Regions from separate parts of the Paenalcaligenes sp. GW821-LYS-B07-1 genome, predicted to be linked through region 1. Evidence: predicted binding sites of a transcription regulator. Region 1 holds the regulator's gene; each other region holds the start of a gene.

Region 1 (3,121 bases):
GCTCGCATCCGTCTGGATGAGGCTCCGTGGAGCGCCAAAAAACTGCGTCTTAAAGCCACAAAACACTTCCTGTGGATTGTGATTGCTCTCTGGACTGGTTTTACGTTTATCGGTTACTTCGCTCCTATTCGTGAGTTGGGTGCGCAGATTCTAGATTTCACATTGGGCCCATGGCAGTGGTTCTGGTTGTTATTCTACGGTTTTGCTACCTGGGGGAATGCTGGATTCCTGCGTGAGGCTATCTGTAAGTACATGTGCCCGTACGCACGCTTCCAAAGCGTGATGGTGGATGACGACACCTTTGTGGTGAGTTATGACCATGTGCGCGGTGAGCCTCGTGGTAAACGTTCCAAGAAAGTGGATCACAAAGAAGCAGGCTTAGGGGACTGTGTAGACTGTACCCTCTGTGTGCAGGTCTGTCCGACCGGTATCGACATTCGAGAAGGGCTGCAATACATGTGTATTGGTTGCGGGGCCTGTGTCGATGCCTGTGACGATGTGATGGAAAAACTGGATTATCCTAAAGGGTTAATCCGCTACACCTCTGGCCGTGCTATTACCGAGCGCTTGAGTCAGGATCAGGTACGTAGGCATATGTTTAGGCCACGCATCTTGGTGTATATTGCAATTCTGAGTCTTATTACTGTGGCAGCGGTTTACTCGCTGATGGCCCGTAATGATCTACATATGGATGTGATCCGAGATCGGGGTGTAATGGGGCGCGAAGTTCCGGGCGGTCATATAGAGAACATTTATAGACTGCAAATGATGAACAAGTCAGAGCAGCCTATGCGCATCGAGTTGGGTGTAGAGGGTTTCCCTGGTATCTCCATTAGTACAGTGAATGGTGGCAGTGCAGAAATTGTTGTACCTGCAGCAACGAACGAACTGATTCCGGTGCACGTACAAGTTCCTGTCGATGCGGGTTTGAAGGAGGGTATGCACGATATCGTGATTACGGCCCGTAAACCTGGTAGCGCTGAGTCTGGTGAAGAGTTCATCAGTGAGAAAACACGTTTTTATGTGCCTCGCTAGGGCGCACACGATAAAGGACTCATCATGTCAAATGCAATAGATCAGGATTTGGATACACAGCCGTGGTTTAAAGAGCCTTGGCCGTGGATCCTTATGGCAGGCCCATTCTTGGCTATGGTTGGTTGTGCAGTGACCATTGCCTTGGTGTTGCAACCTACAGGGGTTAGCGAAACCATTAACGATGGTGGTCAGAAGCGCGGCTTGGTCGTAACGCGAGACAAGGCACCTGAGACACCCGTAGTGGTAGAGGCTGAATAAAGCCAAATACTACGTAGCAAAAAAATCCCACGTTGTAACGTGGGATTTTTTTGATGCTTACGCGTTGCGATGTAGCGTGGCTTGCGTATAGAGGGCTGCGGTTTAGCAGTCTACTCCAGCCATGGCTTGTAGAGCAGGCAGGTCTAGAATCATGACTTCGCGTTGTTGGATACGCAGTAGGCCTTCGCGAGCAAAGCGCGAGAACAGACGGCTAACGGTTTCCAATGTCAGGCCTAAGAAGTTACCGATTTCCTCACGGCTCATGCGCAAAATGAACTGATAAGGGGAGTAACCCAAGGTAGACAAACGCTGAGACAGGTTGATCAAGAAAGCAGCTAGACGCTGTTCAGAACGTAACGCACCTAAGTTCATGATCAGAGTATGAGCACGGTTGATTTCCTTGCTCATCAGACGACGCAGTTGTTGTTGCAAGATAGGTAGCTGCAATGAGAGCTTATCTAGCTCGTTCAACGGCATCACACAGACCTCACTGTCTTCCAGTGCGATAGAGTGAGAGACATGGCGATTATTCAATAATCCGTCCATGCCAATGATCTCGCCTGGTAGCAAGAAGCCAGTAATCTGTACTTGGCCGGAGGCGTCTTCCAGTTGTGTCTTGATGCTGCCAGTGCGTAATGCATAGATGGCATCAACTTCATCATCAAGGTGGAACAGGAAAGAGCCTTTGCTCAGACGTATACGTTCCTTGACCAGATCATCCAGCTTCTGCAGGTCGTGGTTGGACATCCCTAGCGGCAAGCAGATTTCATTCAGCATGCAGGATGAGCAACGTATAGCATCGTGACTGACAGAGATTCGTTTTTGCATAGAAAGCGGCTACGGTTGAAAATGGTTAGGTACAACGACCGTGGTTAGAGCTTATTTTCAAGCGCAGCATAAAAGTTGCACTTCGGAGTGAAGTGCCATACTTAGTATTCTAACTTATTTAAAAGCTCTTTTTGAAACATCAAGGATTTTGCTTTTTCTTTTATTTTAGTAAGTTGCAATAAATGTAAGAAAATGCAAATAATCACATAAATGATTTTAACAGGCTCTTGAAGTTTGACCAGATGTCATCATCTATAAGTCAAGCGAAATTAATCTGGTGCAGTCTGTGAATACTCATCGCAAGATTCTGCACATTACCTAGAGTAAGGCAACATGCGAATTGATAAATTAACGACAAAATTTCAACAAGCTTTGGCTGATGCGCAAAGTTTGGCATTGCAACAGGGCAATTCTTATCTGGAACCTGTGCACGTATTGGCTGCATTGTTGGCTGACGTGGATTCCGGAGCAGGCAGTCTATTGGCGCGTGCTGGTGTGGCCGTGCCGCGTTTACAAGCCGAAGTTAAAAAGGCAATTGATGCATTACCTCAGATTTCATCTGGGGATGTAAATCTAAATATTAGTCGCGAGCTGCAAAGCGCGTTGGCATTAACAGAAAAAGAAGCAACCTCGCGTGGCGATACCTATATTGCCAGCGAATTGTTTTTGTTGGTATTAAGCCGAGATAAAGGGCAGGCAGGCCGCTTATTAAAAGAAACAGGTCTAAATGAACAAGCGCTAGCAGCAGCGATTGATGCTGTGCGCGGTGGTGAATCGGTCAGTGATGCAGAAGGCGACGCGAATAGAGAAGCGTTGTCCAAATACACCACTGACCTGACTGAGCGTGCTCGCTTGGGCAAGTTAGACCCAGTGATTGGTAGAGACGATGAGATTCGTCGTTCTATACAGATCTTGCAACGTAGGACCAAAAATAACCCTGTGCTGATTGGTGAGCCGGGTGTGGGTAAGACAGCGATTGTGGAAGGGCTGGCGCAACGTA
Region 2 (3,121 bases), 990 kb from region 1:
AAAGCCGTTCAGTAAGGGTACGCCCGCCATGGCTGCCGCAGCCACGCTGGCCAATAATGCGGTGATGGGCATGGCATAGCGCAGCCCAGACAGCCTGTTTAAATTACGTGTACCTGTTTCATGATCCACGATACCAGTTGCCATAAATAACGAGGCTTTAAAGGTGGCGTGGTTAATGATGTGGAAAATCGCCGCAATCAGTGCCATGGCACTGTTCATGCCCAGCAGTAAGGTAATTAAACCTAAGTGGCTGATGGTGGAGTAGGCTAAAACCCCTTTCATATCGCGCTGGAAGGTCGCGAGATACGCTCCTAGCAGCAAAGTGATTAGCCCTGAGCCTCCAATTAAAACAGCCCATTCGGTAGTGCCTGACAGTACTGGCCAAAAGCGAGCCAAGACGAACACGCCAGCTTTAACCATAGTGGCAGAGTGCAAGTACGCGGAAACGGGCGTAGGTGCAGCCATCGCTCTAGGTAGCCAAATATGGAAAGGAAATTGAGCACTTTTACTTAATGCACCTGCTGCTACCATCAAGAGTAAGAAGGGGTACCAAGCGCTTTGGCGAATGCGATCGCCAGAAATTAGGATTTCACCTAAGTCGTAGGTGCCAGCAACTTGCCCCATCATCAGCACGCCAGCTAGCAAGCATAGACCGCCGCCGCCAGTAATGATCAACGACATTCGAGCACCACGACGCGCATCACGGCGGTGGTACCAGTAGGCAATCAGCATGAAGGACGACAAACTAGTCAGTTCCCAGAACACCACTAACTGTATGACGTTTCCAGATAACACCACACCTAGCATCGCACCCATGAATATTTGCAAAAACGCGAAGAAGCGCCGTACAGGTTCTTGAGCTGAAAGGTAGTAGTGAGCGTAGAGCGCAATTAATGCGCCCATCCCAGTGATGATGATGCTGAATAGCCAAGCAAGGCCATCCATGCGCAGATTGAAATAGATGTTATAGGCAGGAATCCAGTCAGAGGAGAACAGTAACACCTCATTACGGGATATCGCCGGAAAATTGACTAAAGTGAAAAGTGCACAGGTTAAGGCAACCATCCCGGCAAGCGGAGCCTGAAGTTTTCGGGATTCGGCAGACAATAATGATGATATCAGCCCACCAACGAAAGGGAGGGCTAGGATGACAAGCAAAGACATCGGGCTCCGGGGAAGACGAGATGTTTAAAACAGGAGAAAGGGTGATGTTCTAATAATACGATATTACTGGTAATTTCCACACATAATCTGCTAAAAAAAATGAAATTGCCCTGAACGTGCTTGATAAAGGTCAATGAGGAATTGTCCTATTGCAGTCAAAATAGTTGATGGTTGCAAAGATTTTGTAGGTTTCTGGAGAGTTTCATGGATATTGCACTGGCACAACCCCAACAACAGCGTGCCATCAACGAGGCTACTGCTTCATTTCAAGTTCCAGAAGCACTAATCCGACGTTTCAATAGTTCGGGCCCACGCTACACCTCGTACCCTACAGCAGACCGTTTTCTGGAAGAGTTCGCCCAACAGCATTATTTGAATGCCTTGGCGGCACGAGCCAGCAGCAAACAGCAGATGCCTTTGTCGCTGTACTTCCACCTGCCTTTCTGTACATCGCTGTGCTATTTCTGTGCGTGCAACAAAATCATCACGCAAGACAAATCGCGTTCGGCAGAGTACTTACAGTACTTGTTTAGAGAAATGGCGATGGTGGTGCCTCATTTGGGTGACGACCGCAAAACGGGTCAGTTGCACCTAGGTGGTGGTTCACCTACGTTTTTATCCAACGATCAAATGTCGTTGTTGATGCAAGAAGTCAGAAAGCATTTCGACTTTACGGATGATGCGGAAATCAGTGTGGAAATTGATCCACGCACGATTGATGACCAGATGCTGGCGCATTTGGCGGGTTTAGGTTTTAACCGCACCAGTTTTGGTGTGCAGGATTTTGACGTGGCGGTGCAAGAAGCTATTCACCGCATTCAGCCTTATGACATGGTGGCTAAAGCGATAGAAACCAGTAGGGCGGTAGGCTTTGAGTCCATTAATACCGATTTGATTTATGGCCTGCCAAAACAAAGCGTGCAAAGCTTCAGTGCAACCTTGGATCAGTTGATTGCGCTGCGTCCTGATCGTATTGCCTTGTACAACTACGCGCACTTGCCGCAGCGTTTTAAGGCGCAGCGTTTGATCAATGAGCAAGATTTGCCCGACGCAGAAACACGTCTGCAAATCTTCTTGATGGCTACGCAGCGGTTGTTGGATGCCGGGTATGACTACATAGGTTTGGATCACTTTGCATTGCCAGATGATGAACTGAGTCGCGCACGCTTGGATCAAAGTCTGCATAGAAATTTCCAAGGCTATACCACGCGTGCAGACAGTGATTTGGTGGCATTCGGTGTATCGGCTATAGGCAAAGTGCAAGGCACTCACGTGCAAAACGATAGGTCCTTAAAAGCGTACTACGCCTGTTTGGATGAAAATCGTTTGCCCGTTAGTCGAGGTATCCAGATGACGGCCGATGATGAGCTGCGTGCTGAAGTGATTATGCAGCTGATGTGCAGTATGCCTGTAGACAAAGCGCTAGTGTCGCAGCGTCATGGTATAGATTTTGATGCGTATTTTGGTGATGAGCTGCAGCGTTTGAGCCAGTTTGAAGACGCTGGGCTGATCACTGTTGATGAGCGTATGCTGCGTGTCACGGACACGGGGCGTTTGTTTGTGCGAGGGATCAGCATGGTGTTTGATGCCCACCTGCATAAACGTACTACCGCGACTTACTCGCGGCTTATTTGATTGTTAAAAGTTAAAGGACTCCCTGTGTTAGAAACCATTGTTGAGCGGTTACGGTTAAAGGGTAAGGCATTACTGCCTGTAGTTCAGGGCGGCATGGGGGTCGGTGTGTCGGCACACCGTTTGGCAGGCAGCGTGGCTGCGTTAGGAGGTATGGGAACGATCTCTAGCGTGGACTTGCGTCGCCATCATCCCGATTTGATGGCGCGCACACACAAGAGCAAAGATAGTAGCCTGATTGATATGGTGAACTTAGAGGCTCTAGATAGAGAGGTTCGCAAAGCTAAGGCACTCGCCAAAGAGTGTGGCGCAGTGGCTGTCAATA
Region 3 (3,121 bases), 130 kb from region 1:
TGTGCAGTTTGATTTGCAGCCGTTGTTAGCGTCTACACAGCGTATGTTGTTGCCATTGGCTAAGTTCCAAGCAGGAAGTTTGGACGGCACGAGCATGTTGCAGCAAACGGTATAAGGTTTAGTACGCGGCATAAAGAAACCCGTCTTGCGTGAGGAGGACGGGTTTTTTTAATGGGTACATGGGCGTAGTGCGTTCAAAAGGTGGTTTGTGGAGTTGCTGGGCTAGTTACCTGCGCTGTGCTCTAGTTCCATCATGTAGCCTCTATGCACAGCAGTGAAGCCTAATTGCACATAGAAACGGTGGTTATCTGGCCGCGCTGTATCGAAGGTTAATTGTGCGAATTGGCAGTGACGGGCTTTGCATTTTTCTATTGCCCATTTAATCATGCTTTCTATCAAGCTGTTGCCTCGGATAGTACGAGACACACGTATGGTATTGATTTCTCCTCGCCAGGCACCTTGGTAAGACAAGCCGGGGATAAAAGAAATTTGCAATGTGCCACAAATCACGCCATCTATTTCTACGACGGCTAAGAAGTGGTTAGGGTCGGAATCTAAGGCTTGAAAAGCATTTAAGTAGTTTATAGGAAGGGGCCAGCGTGAGTCTTCCCTTTCGTGGCCAAGTACGTCATCGGCTAGGATGGCGACGATTGCTTCTAGATCTGATTCTTGAGCGCGGCGAAAAATAGGGTCAGACATATATTCAATCTCCTGTTGGTTAAAGAAATGGCTACATGTTTTTAACTAAAGGGTTGTGATATGTCTTTCTATTTTTCATGAATTATTATCCCAAATCTAAGAAACAAAGAAAATAATTACGTGGATAATCAGTTTCTGATGGGAAGTCACAACACTAGAAGTGTTAGATGTAGTGCGGGTAAGCATTTTCAAATAATGAATAAAAGTTCACAATAGATACTTATGTGATGTGCCAAGGTATAGGGTAGGGATGAAAGAGATAGAAGGCAAATTGGCCTTTCTTGAAGCAGCGGAAAGTCTTAAAAGCGTATTGCGCAGTGGGTTCACCTCCAGCGGGCGTGCCAAGAGCACGGCCAAACACAGCAGCGTATAGAGCAAGACACGCAATAAAAAACCGCCTAAGGGCGGTTTTTTATTGGTAGTTAGTTTATTTTGAGTTGGCTGTAAATGGAGCAACCTTCAGAGAGTCCCGCTGCACAAGACTTTCCAAACCACGCCAGAGCTTCCGCATCACTTTGTGGTACGCCTTGGCCACGATAATGCAGCACACCCAATTGGAATTGCGCCAGCGCTTCATTCTGTGCGGCGGCACGGCCAAGCCATTTATGAGCTTCTGCATAATTCTGAGGCACAGAGTTCCCTTCTATATACAGCACGCCTAACGCCGCTTGAGCAAAGCTTTCGCCTTGTTCCGCCAATTTGTGCATTTCTTGTACTTGTTGTGGGGTGTAGTCGGCTTCTTGTGCTTGAGCACCAGTAGCTAACGCCGTAAAGAGGGCCACGCTAGCGGCAAGTTTCATCATTGTTTTAATCATGATTATCCTAGTGGTATGTAGCGATTCAAGCTGTTATGCAGTAGAAAATAGGGTGAGGCTTTTAGCCATTGTAGTACAGCGCATGTCAGTAACTGGTGTGTTGCCGCTGTCTCTATCACCGCTTTATAACAACTCTATTCATGTGAATGAAATTTTCATGCACGATAGGTTTCAGCAGTAGAATAAACATAAAAATAGTTTAGAACTAAAGGAGTTGAAAATGGGAGCAGAGACAACGGACGCTATTGTGATTGGAGCGGGTCACAATGGATTAGCTGCGGCGGTAGAGTTAGCCAGCCGCGGTTGGAAGGTACGTGTAATAGAAGCTAAAAGTTCGGCAGGTGGTGCTGTAAGCACACAAGAGCTAACGTTGCCAGGGTTTAAACACGACGTATGTGCCATGAACTTATCTTCTTTTGCAGGATCCGCCTTTTATCAGCGCCATAAAGAATCATTAGAGCGCCATGGTTTGGCGTTTGTACCAGCGCAGCATTGTTTTGCGAGTGTGTTTAGAGACCACAGCTACCTAGGTGTTAGTACAGATATAGACACGACCTTACAACGCATACGTGCCGTGTCTGAAAAAGATGCAGCGGCGTGGCAGAGCATGCTGGCAGATTTCCAGCGTAAAGCACCACACCTGTTTTCAGTACTGGGTAGCCCTATGCCTTCTACCGCCTTGGTGAAAAGTGTGTGGCGTAGTTGGCGTGAACTGGGCAAGGATGGGGTGGCTGAACTGTTGCAGTTGCTGTTGGCGACGCCACGCGACTTTCTCGATAAGCATTTCGAAAATGACTCTCTTAAAGCCATGATGGCAGCGTGGGGGTTGCATGTGGATTTCGCGCCAGATACAGCGGGTGGCGCCTTGTTCCCGTACTTGGAGTCTATGGCTAATCAAGCGTTTGGAATGGTGATAGGAAAGGGCGGGGCAGATACCATTATCAAGGCGATGATGGGGTTACTGCAGGAGCTGGGGGGCGACATTCTGTTGAATGCACCTGTGCAGCATATTGAGCAGACCAAAGGCAGGGCGAGTGGCATTGTGCTTAGCGATGGCCGTCGATTTTGCGCTACTAAAGCGGTGATTGCGAATTTACACCCGCAGTTGGTGTTTGGGCGTCTGGTAGACACACAAACAGTGCCCGTACCGTATCAGAAAAAAGTGGATGCCTTCCGTCCTGGTCTGGGCACGATGATGATTCACTTGGCATTGGATGAGTTACCCGACTGGAAAGCTGGGGCAGAGCTACAGCGTTTTTCGTACGTACATATAGCCCCCGATTTAGCCATGATGAGTAAGGTGTATGCCGAGGCGGCAGCCGGCTTATTACCGGCTGAACCGGTATTAGTGGTGGGGCAGGGAACGGCGTTAGATTCCTCCCGTGCACCGGAAGGCAAGCATACCTTGTGGGTGCAGGTGCGTGTGTTGCCTGCCGACATACGCGGTGATAGCTTGGGCGTGATAGCGCCTGCCAAATGGGCACAGGTGAAGGCCGCCTATGCAGAGCGTGTATTGGATGTGCTAGAGCAGTACGCTCCTGGGCTGCGCAGCAAAATTCTGGCCTCGCACATTCTGTCTCCCAGTGATTTAGAGCAGTTCAATGCCA

Evidence for each region. Region 1 encodes FNR, which switches genes on or off when oxygen is low (the NO sensors DNR and NnrR bind a similar motif). Its sites were predicted from a motif close to TTGATNNNNATCAA; they were not measured.
Region 2: hemN (oxygen-independent coproporphyrinogen III oxidase) is a predicted target of FNR. The motif match lies at 1,285-1,298, and genes of this name have one in related genera.
Region 3: AC3QL0_RS06280 (phytoene desaturase family protein) is a predicted target of FNR. The motif match lies at 1,652-1,665, and genes of this name have one in related genera.

Annotation. Positions count from the first base shown of each region.
Region 1 covers NZ_CM179516.1:1,210,233-1,213,353, forward strand. The annotation lists gene ccoG (cytochrome c oxidase accessory protein CcoG) at 1-1,035, shown strand, start outside; gene AC3QL0_RS05700 (hypothetical protein) at 1,060-1,293, shown strand; gene fnr (fumarate/nitrate reduction transcriptional regulator Fnr) at 1,396-2,121, opposite strand; gene clpB (ATP-dependent chaperone ClpB) at 2,455-3,121, shown strand, end outside.
Region 2 covers NZ_CM179516.1:2,202,009-2,205,129, reverse strand. The annotation lists gene AC3QL0_RS10540 (monovalent cation/H+ antiporter subunit A) at 1-1,164, opposite strand, end outside; gene hemN (oxygen-independent coproporphyrinogen III oxidase) at 1,369-2,799, shown strand; gene AC3QL0_RS10530 (NAD(P)H-dependent flavin oxidoreductase) at 2,824-3,121, shown strand, end outside.
Region 3 covers NZ_CM179516.1:1,343,328-1,346,448, forward strand. The annotation lists gene AC3QL0_RS06265 (linear amide C-N hydrolase) at 1-115, shown strand, start outside; gene AC3QL0_RS06270 (GNAT family N-acetyltransferase) at 223-699, opposite strand; gene AC3QL0_RS06275 (tetratricopeptide repeat protein) at 1,122-1,514, opposite strand; gene AC3QL0_RS06280 (phytoene desaturase family protein) at 1,735-3,121, shown strand, end outside.